Regions from separate parts of the Halalkalibacter sp. HAAS-P014 genome, predicted to be linked through region 1. Evidence: riboswitches for the same ligand, from Rfam matches in the RefSeq annotation. Region 1 holds a riboswitch; each other region holds the start of a gene.

The links. A riboswitch is a leader RNA that binds a small molecule or an ion and turns the genes downstream of it on or off. The one in region 1 is predicted to bind thiamine pyrophosphate.
Region 2: linked by a shared signal. The riboswitch ahead of AC1FXZ_RS09260 (LuxE/PaaK family acyltransferase) and the one ahead of thiT (energy-coupled thiamine transporter ThiT) in region 1 are both predicted to bind thiamine pyrophosphate.
Region 3: linked by a shared signal. The riboswitch ahead of thiC (phosphomethylpyrimidine synthase ThiC) and the one ahead of thiT (energy-coupled thiamine transporter ThiT) in region 1 are both predicted to bind thiamine pyrophosphate.
Region 4: linked by a shared signal. The riboswitch ahead of thiE (thiamine phosphate synthase) and the one ahead of thiT (energy-coupled thiamine transporter ThiT) in region 1 are both predicted to bind thiamine pyrophosphate.

What each region holds. Positions count from the first base shown of each region.
Region 1 is NZ_JBWQTV010000021.1:150,263-155,345, reverse strand. Features, by position in the region: gene AC1FXZ_RS17280 (hypothetical protein) at 65-379, shown strand; gene AC1FXZ_RS17275 (carbon-nitrogen family hydrolase) at 573-1,358, opposite strand; gene thiT (energy-coupled thiamine transporter ThiT) at 1,593-2,162, opposite strand; TPP riboswitch at 2,240-2,339, opposite strand; gene AC1FXZ_RS17265 (PTS fructose transporter subunit IIABC) at 2,445-4,307, opposite strand; gene pfkB (1-phosphofructokinase) at 4,309-5,083, opposite strand, start outside.
Region 2 is NZ_JBWQTV010000011.1:127,137-132,219, forward strand. Features, by position in the region: gene AC1FXZ_RS09255 (acyl-CoA reductase) at 1-1,413, opposite strand, end outside; gene AC1FXZ_RS09260 (LuxE/PaaK family acyltransferase) at 1,410-2,534, opposite strand; TPP riboswitch at 2,644-2,748, opposite strand; gene AC1FXZ_RS09265 (HesB/YadR/YfhF family protein) at 3,609-3,890, opposite strand; gene AC1FXZ_RS09270 (quinone oxidoreductase family protein) at 4,416-5,083, opposite strand, start outside.
Region 3 is NZ_JBWQTV010000002.1:103,757-108,839, forward strand. Features, by position in the region: gene ssuE (NADPH-dependent FMN reductase) at 32-580, shown strand; gene AC1FXZ_RS01255 (2-hydroxyacid dehydrogenase) at 674-1,645, opposite strand; TPP riboswitch at 1,810-1,924, shown strand; gene thiC (phosphomethylpyrimidine synthase ThiC) at 2,054-3,838, shown strand; gene pepF (oligoendopeptidase F) at 4,022-5,083, shown strand, end outside.
Region 4 is NZ_JBWQTV010000016.1:190,860-195,942, reverse strand. Features, by position in the region: gene AC1FXZ_RS13780 (ROK family glucokinase) at 1-718, shown strand, start outside; gene aspA (aspartate ammonia-lyase) at 814-2,235, shown strand; gene AC1FXZ_RS13770 (YqgU-like beta propeller domain-containing protein) at 2,498-3,616, shown strand; TPP riboswitch at 3,685-3,792, shown strand; gene thiE (thiamine phosphate synthase) at 3,847-4,479, shown strand; gene thiS (sulfur carrier protein ThiS) at 4,481-4,678, shown strand; gene AC1FXZ_RS13755 (thiazole synthase) at 4,683-5,083, shown strand, end outside.

The sequences.
Region 1 (5,083 bases):
TATTAATAACACAAAATAGAATTAGTTAATTATTCAGAAAAATCAAATAACAAGGAGGGGTTTTATGATAAAAAGGATGTTTTTTTCAAAGCGAAAGAGAACATGGCACGACTACAATGCTTTTGAACGTAAAATGTGGGGACAACTCTTTAAGGAAAAAACAGCAGAGTTACGTAGGCGATATGGCCATTCAGTTGAATGTTATAAATTAGCGAAACAGTATGCAGATCGCCAAATGAGAAAGTTACGTTATGTGAAACAAGTATCTGATGTAAATAAAAGCACCGACGATATCGTAGCATTGTCTGCAAAAAAACAAGAAAAAGCCGATGAGATTGTAAGTAATTCGCTATCCTCTGGTGAAAAGTGCATCAAATGAACTGATTCACCTTGGCTTTAATCCCAATCTCAATTCTAAATTAGTGAAGTTGGGATTTGTCCTTTTGTTTTGACGTGTTTCTTCTATATATATAGCGTTATTTTTTGTTAGGTTATTCAATAACCAACAAAAAATAAGAGACACAAATCTACCTGATCTATGTCTCATACATTAATTATATTCTAACTTGAGATCAATAAAGCTCCGGAACTCTGCTAGAAAAGACAGGAACATCTTTTCGAATTTGAGTCGCTTCATTTAAATCTAATGTAACTGTTACCGTCTCTTCGTTTGTTGCAGATGCCTTTTCCACTGTATCTCCCCACGGATTAATCACCATTGATCGTCCAGCAAACTCAACTCCATCGTATACTCCAACCCTATTCGCACTTACAATAAAAAGCTGGTTCTCAATCGCACGCGCTTGTTGTAGAATTTCCCAGTGGCTTGCTCTTGCCGTCGGCCATTCTGCCACAACAAAGACAACTTCTGCTCCTTGTAAGGCCAAGGAACGAACAAGCTCCGGAAAACGAAGATCATAACAAATAATCACTCCTATTTTTCTGCCATCTAACTCAAACACCTGAACAGAATTTCTTCCACCTTTTAAATAATTATGTTCATCTAGCATCGGGACAAGGTGGATTTTATCATATGTATAGATCATTTCTCCTTTACGGTTATAGATGTATGAGCGATTATAAATGCCTCCCTCTTCTTTAACAGCTATGGAACCAGCGACAAGATTAACATTATGCTCATGTGCTAATTGTTTAAGGAATGATTCCGTTTCTGCTTTATCTGAATTGACTATTTCCTCTAACGTCGGAAGAGTATAGGCCGTTGTCCACATTTCTGGTAAGACGAGAATATCTGGCTGTTGTGATTTACAGACCGTTTCAGCCCACTCTTTTACCTTGCTCCGGTTATTTGCTGGTTTGCCTGGAATGATATCCATTTGGTAAGTAGCTATCTTCAATTATTTCTCCTCCCAAAAATCATTTTGCTTTCTATTCATTCTACTTCTTCTTTATTCTTACTATCCCTTTTTCTATACCGTAAATGTTTCATCGTATTAATTTTATCAACTTGACGGAAGCGTCGCAAAGCTTAATAATTTTTATATCGACTTTCACAAATCCTTAATTCTTAAGTTTTTCATTGAAAAAACACAGAAAAAAAGAGCTCATTAAGAGCCCTTTTATTCAAACTACTACGCTGCATCCGTTACCCCTCTTTGGCGTTTTGCCAAAAAGAAGGAAGGGTATTTTTTCGCTAACACGAGTAACACAACTAGCGTAATAATCATTTCAGGTAATAAGTTTGAGATGTTGTAGATAAAAGAATACAAGCTTGGGTTCATCCCTTCAGGCGCGTACTCTCCAAACCAGATAACACCTGAAGCAAAGTGACTGAAGAAACGAAGTGTCGTTGCAAAAATAAGTCCTACAACAATAGTAGTCGCACTAGGCACTGTTCCCTTTTTAAAAGCAAAAACACTAGCTAAGCCTAATACAAGATACGGCAACGGGTAATCAAGCAGCAACTGAATTGGATGTACAATATACCCACCTAATAAAAGGTTTAGTATTCCGACTAACAAGCCTGTCACTACGCCTACTTTCCACCCACGTCTAAATGCAATTAGAAAAATAGGGACCATTATTAGAGAGATAGATCCTCCCATTGGCCACAGTGCTCCAAATTTCACTTGCCCTAGAACAATTGCCAAACCAGTCATTACCGCTACCTCAATCATCGTTACTAATCGATCACGAGACACAAAAAAACCTCCCTTTTGATTTTATCCACAAGAGAAGGTTAAGTTAGACAGGAAAAATACGCGCAAAAATGCGCACGTTATTTTTTCAGCCACTTCCCTACGCTAGTATAAACTAGATCAGGTTCTTAGAGTTGAGGGTTCCCCTCTCTCAGTCACTTGACACCCCTAGTGGATAGTTATTTAATTCATAAAGTTCATTATAACATAAATGTCACTTTTCATAGCAACATAAGAACTTAAAGAAAGCGAAGAGAACAGAATTTCTGTTCTCTTCGCTTTCATCTATACAACCTTTTTCTTCCAAATCCCTAATATAAGAGCCGATACAATCGCACCTGCTAAAATAGCGATTAGATACATGAACCAGCTACCAGATACTAGCCCGATAACAAAGATTCCACCATGTGGCGCTGGTAACCCGATTCCGAATAAAGCTGTCAGACCACCAGCAACAGCTGAACCAATAATTAGCGATGGAATAACACGTCCTGGATCGGCTGCTGCAAATGGAATGGCCCCTTCTGTTATAAAGGAAGCACCTAAAACGTAATTCGTCTTACCAGCTTCTTGTTCTTGCTTTGTAAATTTACGTTTAAAGAACGTTGTCGCTAACGCAATCCCAAGAGGAGGTGCCATACCTCCTGCCATAACAGCAGCATGTGGGCCAAAGTTTCCAGCGTCAATCATGGCAATACCAAATGTAAAGGCTGCTTTGTTGATAGGGCCACCCATATCAATGGCCATCATACCACCAAGAACAATACCTAATAGCACCATATTTGTTGTACCCATTCCCCCAAGCCAGCTTTCAAGCCCACGGTTAATAGCACTAAGAGGAGTAATAAGCAGAAGCATAATCATACCTGTTAAAAAGATATTTAATACTGGATAGAATAAAATCGTTGTGATCCCACTTAATTGTTGAGGCAGACCTGCTAATAACTTTTTAACAAGAAGTGCGATATACCCTGCTAAGAAACCAGCAATTAGACCACCTAAGAAACCAGCTTCACCTGTTACGGCAATCAAACCACCTACCATACCAGCTGCAAAACCAGGACGATCAGCAATACTCATGGCGATAAATGCAGCTAACACCGGTATCATTAAAGCAAATGCATTATCTCCACCGATCGTCATTAACATTTGAGCAAATTCATTATCTAGCTCCAGATCAATCAAGAAGGATAGAGCAATTAGGATCCCCCCACCGACAACAAACGGAAGCATATTCGAAACACCATTCATTAAGTGTTTATAAAATCCACCACCGAAGCCGGCTTTTTCCTTAATTTCCTCGCCTTCGTTGCTTTCTCCTGAAACTGAACCTTTATAAACTGGAGCGTCACCGGAATTAATTTTCTCGATAAGCTCTTTCGGACGGCGAATCCCATCCGTTACCGGTCCCTCAAGGACTTTTTTCCCTTTAAAACGGTTCATTTCAATTTTTGTACTCGCAGCTACTATAATCCCTTTTGCATTTTCAATTTCCTCCGGAGTTAATTGATCTTTCACTCCACCTGAACCATTTGTCTCAACTTTAATTGTAAGGCCTTGTTTTTTCGCCTCGTCTTTTAACGCATCAGCTGCCATAAAAGTATGGGCAATACCTGTTGGACACCCTGTAACTGCTACAATATCGTACCTACCTTTAGCAGGAGCTTTTTCTGCTTCAATTTCTGCTGCTTGCTCTTGTTCCTTCTGATCAATAGCAGCAATGATATCTTCTTCTGACTTTGCCTTTAATAAAGCTTCACGGAAGTGTTCGTCCATTAAAAAAGTCGATAAACGTGAAAGTGTTGCCAAGTGTTCTTCATTTGCTCCAGCTGAAGCAGCAATCATAAAGAACAAATGGGTCGGCTGGCCATCAAGCGCTTCATAATCCAAACCATTTTCTGAACGTCCGAAAGCAATCGCTGGTGTTTTAACTGCCTCGCTTTTTGCATGAGGAATCGCAATCCCTTCACCCAGACCTGTCGTGCTTTGCTCTTCTCTAGCTATTATCGCTTTCTTAAACTCAGATGCATCATTTAATCTATTGGCGGCATCTAATTTCGTTACTAATTCATCAATAGCTGATGATTTATCGCTTGCTCTCATATTGAGTACAATTGTATCTTTTTTTAATAAATCAGATATCCTCAAGTTACTCACCCTTTTCTAATTCTGTGATGTCAATTTCTTTTAGTAGCGATTCGATATACTCTCGTTCGGCAAACCCTTTTGAAAACGCAGTTGCACTACCTGTCGCTACAGCAAATTTAAAGCTATCTGCCAACGACATTTTTTCGTTTCTTGCACATATAAACCCAGCTACGGTTGAATCACCGGCGCCTACAGAATTCCTTACAATCCCTTTAGGTGTATTCGCAAAAAGAATTTGTTCCCTCGTTCCTAAAATCGCTCCATCTCCTGCAAACGAAACAAGAACACGCTTTATTCCTTGTGCTGTTAACTTACGTACGTAAGGAATTGCCTCTTTTGGATTTGCTATTTCCACCGAGAATAATTCCCCTAATTCATGATGGTTCGGTTTAATAAAAGTAGGGTTTGCTTCAACAACCCTTTTCATCGCTGCACCACTAGAATCAATGTATACTTCAGCGTTTCTTTCACGAGCATCCTGACATAATGTTTCATAAATGTCAGCAGGTATAGTGGAAGGGACACTTCCAGCAAGTACCAATTGGTCACCCTCTTTAAGAACTGTTAACTGTTTGCGTAACCCTGCTACATTCTCACTTGTTATGTCTGGCGATACTCCATTGATCTCCGACTCTTCTTCTTCGCTTTTCACTTTAATATTAATTCGTGTATCACCGTTTACACGGATAAAGTTTGTAGTAATGTTTTCTTTCCCTATTACCTCTTCCACATACATTCCTGTGAACCCACCAATAAAGCCTAGCGCTTCACTTTGA
Region 2 (5,083 bases), on a different contig from region 1:
ATCAGCTAAATGAAACCGTCCATCGTGATGCCAACCAGGTTGGGGTCTTGACATGGATCCCAGTGCACAAATCCGATTTCCACCACATTCTCCCAGAATTGAAATAATTTCTGAGAATTTCTGAGGTGAACAGCCTACACCAACCGTTTGAATATACTTTTTTAACCCTTTTATATGTGGCTTAATATCAGTCACTTTGTCTATTGGAATTACCGTTATAAAGCGATTCAATGGAGATAACGGAAATGATTCCCTTTCTCCACTTTCATTTAATTCACGGTAGACTACAGTCCAAGACGTGTCGCCTTCACTTTTTATCATGTGCACTTGATTATTATTAAAGCTTTCAAACTCAAGTGCCGAACGCTGTTTGACGATGGCATGATGCTCTTCTTCTGTTAAAGAAGCTCGTGGGTGCGTATGCTGAAAATTCCTCATTTCGCTTGCGAGCATTTGAGCAAAATCTTCAGGCAAATAGTCACCACCTCGTTCAACAAAAAAAACATGTGGAGATAGACAGGCTTGCTGATCAAACCAGGACCCATCATGAGCTGCTAATCGGGCTGTATTCCAGCCTTTTGTAGTGGCCAAACACTCTTTTGTTATTAAACCAAAACTTACTTTGTGCCCATGAGAGTGAAAACGGACATGCGCCGGTACTTTTTGTTGAACTGCTTCAATCGTTTCTTTTCCACCATAGGCGATAACATCATTCGATTTCGAAAAACTTACCGCTTCTAGTGATTCATTACCACCCTTCCACCACAAAATAGCTAATGCATCTCCTAGCTCTGGATCGATTTCCTCCAATGTTTTAGCAAACAATACTGGAAAAAGTGGTTCTGATGATGACACTTTCCCTAGCGTAGCCGATTTAAGTAATATACCAGCAGCAAGACTCCAAAGTGGTAAAGCCGGTACATTTCCTGAAAAAATATGAGTGATCAACTCCGGTCCATATGCCCTATATAATCCCCCTGATTTTCGTGGCCGAAATTCATCTAATATAAGTGGATTCGGGAAATCTTCATCTACCATACGTTGCAGTTTCTCTTTCCGGAATATTCTTAAATATCGGCTTATGTATAAACGAACCATCTCTTGATCATACCCCGTGATAACCGGGAGCATCTCTTCGGCAAGTTGACGGTATTTATAACGGGGATCCAACCACTTCTCAACTGCTTCACTTAAAAGATCAATCATTTCGTTTGTATGACGCTTTCGTAAATACTCTTCCTGTTGCACTTTGAGCGTATCAATAACATGTTCTATCATAAACGGAGTAAGCTCTGGAACATTCAACTCTAACTTCTGGCCATAATGTTCAAATTGCAATGTATGGGAGGGGGCATCAGCAAAAAGACCTTCACATTTTTTGGGTACATGAAAACATGAGAAGCTTGTTGTCATCTTTTTAACTTCTCCCCTGAACTTGATTGTGCAGAAGCCATAAATTGCTCAACAGCTAACGAACATCCTTTTGCTTCTGCACCTTCAGCCCTTCCTAATAAATAAAAACCGTCTTCTTCTTTTATCCCGATATCCTCTGTCAGAATCCCCATGACTGAATTATAATTGGCCAAATCATAATGAACGATAATTCCTTTTTTTCCTACAGGTTTTTCTTCCATCCGTTCGATATCAAGAATCACCGTTTTCACCCAATGAGGCGCTTGTTGTTTCGTTAATTTTCCTCCTTGGTTAAAAGGAAGTAGATTCGAGTCATAAAACTGCGAGCTTAACTCCGTCATCCCATACATATTGATACACATTTCTAGTGGCAGCGTAAACAAATCGCTCATCTCTTTTTTAAACTCCATTGGTTCAATTTCGCGCGAGCGTCCCTTCGCTCCACCCGTATCCATGATTCTACTTTTTTTAGGTAACTTGAATTGAAGACTTCTACTTTTACACTCATCTAGTAAATGAATAAACGAGAATGTTGCTCCAATTAAAAGAACGGGTTCGTCCTTTTTCTCTGCTAATTGAATCTCCTTAATAAGATTTTCTACTTCAAAACCACATTTAGAAAATACATACATACTGTCATCTGTGCCGAACACTTTTTTCGCAAGATGTAAATAATGAGCTAACGATGAATTCGGCATCTCGTCTTTCTCAGGAAAGAGGACAAACATTTTTACTTTATCAAGATCAGGTAAAACATATGGTTTAAAATGAGTTTTCATCGAAAGGTCATACACGTCCAAATCACGATGATAATTTTTCCCACGCTTCTGTGGATTCGTTGTCCCACTTGTCATAAAAACGGCTTCAGCGTCTTCAATTGGATTACATGATAAAGTTGTTAATTTAAATGCATCAATTGGAACAGGAGGAATCTCCAGAAAATGTTTCACTTTTCTTGGAGAAACACGACGCTTTCTACAAAATTTACGAAAAGGCTGATTATGTTCATATTGAAACTGAAACAACTGTAATGCCATCCTGTTAAATTCCTCTTCAGTTGAACTCGGCTGATTAATAAAATTAATTAATTTTTGTTTTAGGGCTATATAACCTTCTACCATACGTAACACTCCCATTCTAAACAATATTCTTTAATTAAATAAATGAAAAGACCACTTTCTATGTAGAAAGTGGTCATCACTTAAAAACTATGTATTCAAAAAATAGCTCATAATATGATGTCCACTTCCCTACGCTACGATTACGCAGTTCAGGTTCAAAGGGTTTAAGGGAAATACCTTAATCTCAGCCAATACAGCTCCCCCAGTGGCAAAAAGAAACTCATGTTATATTCTCATATCATATCACTATTGAAAGGTTCTTTCCACAAGGCTTCAGACAATTTGTCAAATAAAGAAGAAAAATGGTTAATGATATTCGATTGAGTCGTATCCCCCAATGACCTCTTCCACCTAGTTTTCAGTAAAAAAAATCCAGCTATTGTTAGCTAGATTTTCAACCGTTAACACCTTAGGAGACCCAACCAGTCTAACATCACTTTTTAAAATCATTGCTTTATTTTTCGATCCGTACATCAGTGGTAAAATTGATTTTATAAAGCATTTAATTGTGATGTTTGTTCGTTCCGTAGGTTATTGAAATACCATATCCATACATCACGATACCTTGATTGATTTTCTAAACACTTTTACATTGATAAAATCTTTTGCTCATTCATCCATGGACTTCATGCCCGTACTAATTGCCGTTAGATTAAATGTTTCAAAATTCTAACCACTCTTAGCTAGTATTGGTTTTACGTTTTTTTAACGGAACCAACGCAGATGGTTGAGCCTCCTACAGTGTTAACTTTTTTCTGTTTTTATCTTTCTTTCTAACTACATTATAGCATGCTTACTAAGCAAAAAGTTTGAACATTTGTTGAATCAGAACACTGTATTAACAGTACTTCTAATAAGCCAGCATTAAACTGAGGCGCTGAAAAAGTACCTCGAAGAAGCGCAATGGCTCCACACGTTACGCGCCTTACTATGAGAAACCCACTCATGGCAAGGCTTTCAAAAAAGGGTAACGGCTCTGCACATTGCCTAAGGACCACTGAAAAAGGGAAAGGCACCCTTTTTCAGTAGCCTCGCATTAAACCGGCTTATTAGTTAAAAACTTCACAAATGATATTAAACTACCATGATCTTTAGTTCATCTTGTTCTACATCTAATTGTATTGTGCAATCATTAAAATACCAAGAATCAACTTCTTCAACATAAAACGTTTTATCTTCGCTATCGAATCTTGGCCCATAATTTACAGGAGCCTCATTTGAGATTCCAATACTAAAACCATTATACATTCGTCCTAAGCCACCATATCGTGGAAATAAACGAATGCTCCTTTCCGTATTAAATTGAAATTCCTTTGAAAACCATTCCATTGCTTGTTTAGATATATTCAGTTCCATGTTAAAGCACCTCCCTACACTAAAGTCTATTGCAACAGAAAAATCCAATCTGTAATCTATCTCACACTATCAAAAGATACTTTATCGAATTCGACAATATTCGGCGTTTAGGAGAAAAGTAAGCAAAAAAAAAAATTATACAGTGAAACGAACTACAAACATAAACTCCCTACCTAGGGTAATCATTAAACATCGATTTAATGTAAGACATCTATAAGTTCTTGATAGCTGATATATTCTATATAACTAGACAAGAGAAGGCTAGCTATTAGCCTCAGTCATGGATATTTATTTTAGATGAAAACTAGGTTGGCATTTGAGCTCGCAAATGACAAAATCTACTATTAATCTCTTTAAAAAGGGCTCCGGTAGCACAGAACATAAAGACGATCGCAACCATCTCACAGAGAATGGGATTGTTACGATCGTCCATTTTTTTAGTCGGTGAGGCAAATTTAATTCGAAAGAAACAAACAACTAAAAAGTGGTTTGTTTCGATGAAATGAATATTATTCATGTGTTTTATCAAGGATATAAAATAACCTTCCCAACATTATTCCTATTTTCAACCCAGTTTTGCGCCAATGCAGCGTCTTTTAATTTGAAACTCTTGCTTACAAACATTTTTAATTGTCCACTTTCTAAAAGTGGAATAATAGCATTTGCTGTATCCTTTAATCGTTCCATTCTATGTTTTATCGTTGTCCCTAGGCTATAGCCAATTACAGATCGGCAACTTCCATGCAAGTCCAATGTATTTACTTCTCCCCCTGCAGCTCCTTTTCCATTTCCAAAATTGACAACTCTACCAAACATAGAAAGACAAGTAAGGCTTTCATTAAATACTTCACCTGATAATGAGTCTAAAATAATATCGACCCCTTGATTATTGGTAAGTTTACGAATTTTCTTAGTAAAATCTTCATCTCGATAATTAAATACATAATCTGCACCTGCTTCAATTGCAACAGTCTTTTTTAAATTATTACTTACCGTACCAAAAATGGTTTTTGCACCTAATAATTTTGCTAATTGAATGGCTGTAGTTCCAATTCCACCCGAAGCAGAGTGAATTAGAACAGTTTCACCTTTTGTTATTCTGGCACAATCTGTAAGTAATTGATAAGAGGTAAATGAAACAGTCGGGCATGCTGCAGCTGTTTCTGTATCAAGACTCTTACTTATAGGAAATG
Region 3 (5,083 bases), on a different contig from region 1:
GATAAAAGTTGGTAAGATAAAAGACAGGAGTGTGATTAAGTTGGCAAAAATTGTTATTATTTCAGGTGGACCTTCAAAAACAACTAGGTTAAAAGGAATTATTGATTATGCGAGCAGCTTTCTTAATGAGAAAGGCTTCTCTGTTGAGGAATTACACGTAATCGACATTCCAGCAGAAGATTTAATTTTAGCTAAGTGGGATAGTGAACATATTAAAGCTGCAAACGCTAAGGTAGCGGAAGCTGATGCGATTATCGTTGCAAGCCAAGTGTACAAAGCATCATTCACTGGAATTTTAAAAACATACTTAGATTTATTACCACAAAAGGGTCTCGAAAATAAAATTGTCCTCCCACTAATGCTTGGTGGAACAATGGCTCACTTACTAGCAATCGATTATAGTTTAAAACCAGTATTGTCTTCGTTGGGAGCGCAAAATATAATCAAGGGTGTGTTTACCTTAGATACTTGTGTGGTGCGCGGTGAAGACGGAAGTACGTCTATTGAAGATGAGGCAAAAGCTAGATTAGAGAAGTCTTTTGATGATTTAGCAAAAGAGCTTAAGAGAACTGTACAATAGGACAAACTAGGATCTGGATTGTTCAATGGAATGACTAACTACATAAGGGTATAAATCAGAAATGATTTATACCCTTTTTTATTTTGTATGAAGTTACCAAGTGTCTTCATTAAGCAAGCTTGGTGGCTTGATTCCTTTTAAGCTTTTTGTTAAATTCTCAGCTGCTAGTTTTGACATATTAAATTCACATTCAGTTGTCGACGAACCGATATGTGGTAACGTGACGATGTTTTGTAGTTTCAAAAGAGGGTTCTTAGGATCGGTTGGCTCTTTCGTATATACATCAATGCCTGCTGCATGAATTTCACCATTCTTTAAGGCGTAGTAAAGTGCTTCTTCATCGACATTTTTGCCCCGTGAACCATTGATAAAAATCGCCGTTTGTTTCATTTTCTTGAACTCATCAGTACTGATCATTTTTTCCGTTTCCTTGTTAGCTGGAACCATTAAACAGACAAAGTCAGATTGTGCCAATAGTTGATCTAATTCACTATAGCTAGCTTTATATTTTCTTTCTACTTCTTCATTTCTTCTCCGGTTATGATAAAGAATGTTCATTCCAAAACCGAAATGAGCTCTTTGGGCGATAGCAGAACCAATATTACCCATCCCAATGATCCCTAACGTTTTGTGATGGACATCTACCCCGTACTGCTCAGGTTGTAAGGAAATATCCCATTTTCCTGATTTTACATAGTGATCGAGCTCAGGAATCCGTCTTGCTGCAGCAATTATCATGCCAAAAATGGCGTCGGCAGTTGTATCATCCAGAACTCCTGGGGTGTTTGTTGCCAGGATTTTTCTTTTTGTCAATTCTTCAATGTCTAAATTGTCGTAGCCGACGGAAACATTAGAGACTATTTTAAGGTTAGGTGCACGGTCTAATAAGGCTTTATCAACTTTTAGCGCAAGCCCTATGATACCTACTGCCTCTTCTAGGGCTCTATCAAAATGTGGATCACCAATATATTCATGGTTTTTAAATGTTGTAACATCAAATTCTTTTTCTAATTCTTTAACGACTCGGTCATCGACTCTCATATAGACAATGATTTTAGGCTTCATAAGAGTTCCTCCTATCCTACATATTCCATAAAAGATTAACATAAAGTGTGGGGTGAAACCATTATAAGTGGGCACGAATCGATATGACTAAAACGTTTTGTTCAGAAAACTCTTTCTTTATTACTGTTCTTGTTATATACTGGAAACGAAATCAAAAAAATAATAGAAATAACTAGGGGAGTCCAAATAGCTGGGCTGAGAAACAAGAGCGTTAAAGATTGTTGACCCTTTGGACCTGATCTGGCTCATACCAGCGTGGGGAAGTTTATTAGTCATCATTTTATGAATTTACTTCTTTAATTAGCCGGGTCCAACCACATTTGTGGTTCCCGGCTTTTTTGCGTATCTACATACTTCCTTCTTGTGTTCTAGATCTCGTCCTTTCTATTAAAAAAAGGAGAGAATATAATGTCCACATCTTCATTGAACGAGAAAAACATTTCGATTATGTCCAGTTTTGAAGGTAGTAAAAAAGTATATGTTGAGGGATCGAGACCAGATATTCAAGTTCCAATGCGTGAAATTGAATTAAGTCCTACAACGGGAACGGTTGGAAAAGAGGCGAACCCACCTGTAAGAGTTTATGACACGAGTGGACCGTATACTGATGATACTTACCAAGTTGATATTACTAAAGGTTTGCCTACAGTGCGAAGAAGATGGATTGAAGAGCGTAGTGATGTTGAAGAATATGAAGGTCGAGAAAGTAAGCCTGAAGATAATGGTTATGTAACAGAGGGTGATTCTCGTGCGAATGATAATGTATTCCCAAGCTTGAAACGGAAACCACTACGTGCGAAAAAAGGCAAGAATGTAACACAATTGCACTATGCAAGACAAGGAATTGTAACGCCTGAGATGGAATTTATCGCGATTAGAGAAAATGTAGATCCAGAGTTTGTAAGAGAAGAAGTGGCAACAGGCAGAGCAATTATTCCATCTAATATTAATCACCCAGAAACGGAGCCAATGATTATCGGGCGCAATTTTCACGTGAAAATAAATGCGAATATTGGGAATTCTGCGGTTTCCTCATCGATAGAAGAAGAAGTGGAAAAGATGACTTGGGCGACTAGATGGGGCGCTGATACAATGATGGATCTCTCAACAGGGAAGAACATCCATACAACAAGGGAGTGGATTATTCGTAACTCAGCTGTTCCAGTTGGGACGGTTCCTCTTTATCAAGCATTAGAAAAGGTTAAAGGAATTGCTGAAGACTTAACATGGGAAGTTTATCGAGATACATTAATAGAACAAGCCGAACAAGGAGTTGACTATTTTACGATTCATGCAGGAGTCCTCTTGAGATATGTACCATTAACTGCAAAACGTTTAACAGGAATTGTCTCACGTGGTGGGTCGATAATGGCACAATGGTGTTTATATCACCATCAAGAAAACTTTTTATATACACATTTTGAAGAGATATGCGAAATTATGAAAACGTATGATATTGCTTTTTCGTTAGGTGATGGTTTGCGTCCTGGTTCCATTGCTGATGCCAATGATGAAGCACAATTTGCTGAACTCGAAACGCTAGGAGAATTAACGAAGCTTGCTTGGGAACATGATGTACAGGTAATGGTTGAAGGTCCAGGGCATGTTCCGATGCATTTAATCAAAGAAAATATGGATAAACAGTTGGAAATGTGCCACGAAGCTCCATTTTATACATTGGGACCTTTAACGACTGACATTGCACCAGGTTATGATCATATTACATCAGCGATTGGTGCAGCGATGATCGGCTGGTTTGGTACAGCGATGCTTTGTTATGTGACACCTAAAGAGCATTTAGGTTTGCCAAATCGTGAAGATGTCCGTGAAGGGGTCATTACGTATAAAATTGCCGCCCACGCAGCTGATTTGGCCAAAGGACATCCAGGGGCACGCGTGCGTGATGATGCTCTGTCTAAAGCTCGCTTTGAATTCCGTTGGAGAGATCAATTTAAATTAGCATTAGATCCTGAAAGAGCATTGGAATATCATGATGAAACTCTGCCTGCAGAAGGAGCAAAGACCGCCCATTTTTGTTCAATGTGTGGACCGAAGTTTTGCAGTATGAGAATTTCCCATGATATTCGTCAATTTGCAAAAGAGAATGACCTCGAGACTAGCGAAGCCATTGAAAAAGGAATGAAAGAAAAAGCCGAACAATTTAAGAGTTCAGGAGGTTCGATCTATCAATAAGGTTTTTTTAGGGAGATTTTAATGCAAATAGTGTATAAAAAGAATAGAAGCATTATATTGTAAATACATCCGAGCTAGAGAAAAAGAATCAAACTTTTTTCTCTAGCTTTTTGATACTTAAGGAAAATGTAGTAACATATACCATATAAGTATACACGCTTAGCCTGAAGGGAGTTTGATTAAATGGCAACATATAAGTCTAGGGATGAAGTGCCGTTACAAGAAAAATGGAATTTGGATGATATTTATTCAGAAATGTCACAATGGGACCAGGACTTTCAATCGGTCGAAGAGAGGGTTGGACGTTTAAAAGCCTTTGACGGAGAAATTACTAATGCTACGTCTTTGTATGAATATTTGGTTTTAACAGAGGAAACGAGCTACACCTTCAAAAAGCTTTATGTATATGCCATGCTACAAGGGGACCTTGATACAAGAGACTCAAAAGCACAGGCATTGTTAGATCGAGCAAAAGCACTTGGTGTAAAACTTAGTTCAGCGACATCGTTTTTTATGCCTTTCTTATTGAGCTTAGACGAAAGTACGCTAAGAGGATATATAAAAGAAGTAGATGGCTTATCATATTTTGAAGAAGATTTATTAGAATCTTTCCGTTATAAAAAACATGTCCTTACAAAGGAGAAAGAAGAGGTTCTTTCTGATCTAGGAGAAGCTTTATCTGCTCCAAGCAGTACGTTTGGTATGATTAATAATGCTGATATTAAATTTGGCGAGGTTACTAATAAAGAGGGAGAAAAGGTCGAACTGACTAGAGGGATGTACTCAAAATTAATAGAAGATGAACAACGTGATACACGTCGTGAGGCTTATAAAGCATATTACAAACCATATGTCCAGTTGAAAAATACGATCGCATCTACTCTATCTTCTGCGATCAAAAACAATGTAACCTTATCAAAAATGCGTCAGTACCCATCAGCTTTAGAAAAATCTCTTTTCTCAGACAATGTTCCTAAGGAAGTGTATGATAACTTAATTGAGTCAACAAAAGCAAATATTGAACCATTGCATCGCTATGCAAAGATTCGTAAAAAGTTGCTCGGACTTGATGAGTTACGGCAGTATGATTTAAACGCTCCTTTGGTAAAGGATGTCAAAGAAGACATTTCTTTTGATGAGGCATATGAAACGATGCTAAAAAGTTTAGAACCTCTTGGCAAAGAATACGTCGATACGCTTCGTAGCTTTAAAGAGAAACGTTATTTTGATGTGAGAGAAACACCT
Region 4 (5,083 bases), on a different contig from region 1:
CTTTATTTACCAAGCGGTTAACATAGGGTGGAAAGATTTCCCTTTAAAGCTTCAATTAGAAGCCGATACGGGCCTTTCTGTAACGGTTGACAATGATGCTAATATTGCAGCTCTTGGAGAGATGTGGCGTGGTGCCGGAAATCAAGCGAGAAATCTACTTTGCGTTACCCTTGGGACAGGAGTTGGAGGTGGTGTGATTGTAAATGGGCAAATCCTTCATGGTGTTAACGGTATGGCCGGGGAAATTGGACATATAACGTCAATCATTGGTGAACAAGGAGCACCTTGTAATTGTGGAAAAACGGGTTGTCTAGAAACGATAGCCTCTGCTACTGGGATTGCAAGACTAGCAAAAGAAGGTGTACTAAATAGACCAGAGAGCTTGCTGAAACTAGTCTTAGACCAAAACAGTAAGCTTACCTCTAAGGATGTATTTGAAGCGGCTAATAAAAATGATCGTCTTGCAGTGGAGATTATAAATGAAGTTACTTTTCATTTAGGACTTGCATTGGCAAACTTAGCCAATACTCTAAACCCAGAAACGATCGTACTTGGTGGAGGAGTTTCTAAAGCGGGAGATAGTCTTTTGAAACCAATAAAGCAACAATTTGATCGGTATGCTTTAGGCAGAGTGGCCGATGGATGCGAGTTTCGAATTGCAACCTTAGGAAATGATGCAGGAGTAATTGGTGGTGCGTGGCTTGCTCGGAAAGGGTAACGCTCACGTACGTATATCACATACATAAATTAATAATAAGATCGTTAGATTGAAACTAAGTTGAAGAAGTGACCATAAAAGGAGACAGGTAGAAAATGTCAGACTATCGAATAGAGCGTGATTTAATTGGTGAAAAGCAAGTACCAAAGGATGCCTATTATGGTATTCAAACAATGCGTGCAAGGGAGAATTTCCCAATAACAGGGTATCCTCCTCATCCTGAGTTAGTACGTGCATTTGGTTATGTTAAAAAGGCTGCAGCAATGGCAAATCGTGATGTTGGTGTACTTAATGTTAATATTGCTGACGCTATAATTGAAGCGTGTGACGATGTAATTTCGGGTAAATTGCAAGAGAACTTTATTGTTGATGCAATCCAAGGAGGCGCTGGTACCTCATTTAATATGAATGCGAATGAAGTCATTGCCAATCGTGCTATTGAATTACTTGGAGGAAAAAAAGGAGAGTACATGAGGGTTAGTCCGAACACTCATGTGAATATGGCGCAATCGACAAATGATGCTTTTCCAACAGCAATTCATATAGCGACGCTTCGCTTGGCAGAAGGCTTAACGACTGAATTACAAGATCTCGTTAATAAACTAAAAGAAAAAGAGAAAGAATTTGATGATGTGTTAAAAATGGGACGTACACATCTCCAGGATGCTGTGCCAATTAGGTTGGGACAAGAATTCGGTGCGTATCAACGTGTATTGAATCGTGACCTTAGTCGAATAAAAGGTTCTGTAGAGCATTTATATGAAGTAAATATGGGAGCGACGGCAGTTGGGACAGGACTAAATGCAAAACCTGAATATATTGAAAAAATAGCTGGGTATTTAAGCGATATTACTGGTTATCCATTTGAAACAGCGGAAAACCTTGTGGATGCCACCCAAAATACAGATGCTTATACTGAAGTTTCAAGCGCATTAAAAATAATGGCCATTAACTTATCAAAAATGTCTAATGATCTGCGATTAATGAGTTCAGGGCCACGAACAGGTTTAAACGAAATTAACCTACCTGCAAGGCAGCCAGGATCATCTATTATGCCTGGAAAGGTAAATCCGGTAATGTGTGAAGTTGTGAATCAAATCTCTTTTCAAGTCATAGGGAATGATCACACAATAAGTCTTGCTTCTGAAGCGGGGCAATTAGAGCTGAATGTAATGGAACCAGTATTAGTTTTTAATTTATTGCAATCATTGTCAATTTTGCAAAATGGTATTCGTGTTTTTAGGGAGTTTGCAATAGATGGAATAACGGCTAATATTGAAGGGTGTCGCGAGATGGTTGAAAGAAGTGTAGGGATTGTTACAGCCATTAACCCACATGTAGGTTATGAAGTTGCTTCAAGAGTAGCAAAGGAAGCCATCCAGTCGGATCGCCCAGTTCGAGAAATTTGTTTGGAAAAAGGGATCCTTTCTGAAGAAGAATTAAATGAAATTCTTGATCCGAAAGAAATGACGAATCCAGGAATTGCTGGTGCTAGATTTATGCAGGGAGACAGTTAAAAAGTGAGAGCCATATAGGAACTTATTTCTAGTTCTGTGTAGCGTCTCCACAAGAAAAAGGGTGACTCAAACGTTTAGCTTCTATGAAATTGTAGTGCAACCGTTTATTTTTCTCTGCGCTATAAAGTAATAATTTAGAAGCTAATACAGTTGAGTTGCCCTTTTTTTGAAAATTACTATTTGTTGAAACGTTTAAAAGGCTTCAATCGTCTATATAGTATCTAAAGACAATCATGTGTATGAAGGAGGGTAGAGGGAATTGATGAAACGGCTATTTTTTAGTTTAATTATACTTCTTATAGTTTCAGCGTGTACTCAATCTTCATTAGTAGGTCAGCCGTTACCGAAAAGTTTGATGGAACTTCCCAAAAAGCGTGATATACCGTTCTCTTTTTTCACAGGTTCTCAAATTATTCCAATTCAAACAAATACTCGTGTTACAGAAGTCATGAGTTGGTATGACGGTGAGACAATTTTATATTTGCAAGAACAGGATGACGTGTCTGCAATTTATAAACATGACCTTTATTCAGGGGAGTCTTCACTTTTTTTTGATACGGAAGGTTGGATTGTAGATATCATCGCTAACGCTGATCATACGGTTTTTGCCATTCAACACATTACGTCAGATAATGAAGCAAGACTATTACTATTGGATCAGAATGGTGAGATAAAACAGACCATAATGGGATATGGGGAAGAGTATAGTATCTACTGGAATCCTTATAAGGTTGAGACGTACGTTATGGTAGCTTTTTTACCTAATTGGGAATACGAAACTTATGTGGGGAATGTAACAAATAATGAAATATCACAAGTAAATCTTGAACAGTCTTATGTTCAATGGATATCGCCTACAAATGTCGGTTACTTAAAATGGGATGAATTTGAACCTGGCTATCAAGCGCCATTATATGAAGTGAATGTCGAAAATGGAGAGATAAATAAATGGGAAGAAGCTGTAATTGCTTTTATGAGCTTCCCCGATGGAGTGTCGCTTTCTGTAACGGTTGACTCAGTTTACGATTTAGCATCCCAATACACTTTTTATCAAGAGCAAGAAGCTTTCCGTTCTATTGAGGTCCCTATTTTGAACACATACTCTGAACAATGGTGGATACCTTTTTATACTTATGACGATTGGAATGGAATTTTTTATTATTTACGGCCCAAATATAGTAGTGATTTCTTTAGCTATGAAGATGGCTTTGAGTTAATTGCTTATAATGTGGATGCTGATTCTGAAGAAAAGATAACTACATTAGAAAAACATGTTCCACTTTCAATATCTCCAGGAGGTTCTTTTCTTTTACTAGGTGAACGTTATGAAAATGCTTATGATTTATCAGAACAAGTGGTGGTTCCCATTTGGAACGGTTAGTTGGGAAATACTTCCCCTCTTGCTTTTTTACAGTAGTCTGTCATAATAAATAGTAATAAGTTCTGTATTTTAAAGACTAGGGGTGTCCATAACGATGGACTGAGAAGAAGGTGTTGCCTTTTACCCTCATACCTGATCTGGATCATGCCAGCGTAGGGAAGTCGTATTAGTCGTATTCCGTATGTTCGGGGTGCGACTTTTTTGTATTACAGATAGAAGGTGGGAGACCTATGAGAGAGTTTAAGCTATATGCGATAACCGGAGAAGAATTTCATCAAGGCCGTGACTTAACTGAAGTAATGGAAGAAGCGATTCTTGGTGGTGTGGACATTATTCAACTGCGTGATAAGAACAGCAGTAAACGAGATGTTTTAAGAAAAGCTAGAGCGTTGCGTGAACTTACAAGTAAACATGATGTTTTATTCATTGTTAATGATCATATCGATGTAGCCCTTGCTGTTAATGCAGACGGAATTCATCTTGGACAAGATGATTTACCTCTTTCTGATGCTAGGAAGATAATGGGGCCTGATAAAATTATTGGAATATCGACTCATCGTATTGAGGAAGCACGTGAGGCTGAAGTTGGAGGTGCTGACTATATTGGAGTAGGGCCAATTTTTCATACAAATAGTAAAGTAGATGTTGTAGATCCAGTAACAACAAATTATATTAAACAAGTTGTTTCCGAAATCAAGATTCCATTTGTAGCTATTGGTGGAATCAAACTGCATAATGTTGATCAAGTGCTTGATGCTGGAGCAACTCGAATTTGTATGATCTCTGAGATAGTAGGAGCTAAGGATATTAAAGGGGTTTGTGAGAGTTTTATCAAAAAATTAGCTGAAAGGGAGAGTGAATAAGGTGCGTTTGATTATTAATGGAGAAGAACATAATCTAGAAGTTTCTACACTTGAAGAAGTTGTGACTTATTTCAATCTTGAACCACATCTTGTCGTGACAGAAGTAGATGGAATGATAGTTGAGCAAGGGGAATGGTCAGATACTAAAATAATAGAAGGAATGAAAATTGAATTAGTTCAATTTGTCGGAGGGGGATGATCGGATGAAAAAAAATAAGCTTACAATTGCAGGTAAGGAATTATCCTCTAGGTTTTTCCTAGGAACAGGTAGGTATCCAAATCCCTTTGTCCAAAACGAAGCTATTAAAGCATCGGAAGCTGAGGTACTTACATTTGCCATTCGGAGAGTAAATCTAGATGCGCCGAATGAGGACGCAATACTGCAACATTTAGAAGGAATGTCATTTACGTATTTACCGAATACATCAGGTGCAAAAACGGCTGAAGAAGCAATTCGAATTGCAAGGCTTGCTAAAGCATCTGGTCTAAGTGATTGGATAAAAGTGGAAATTAGTGTAGATGAAAAAACACTTTTACCAGATCCTATTGAAACCCTTAAAGCAACGGAGGTTCTTGCAAAGGAAGGATTTGTTGTCTTACCGTA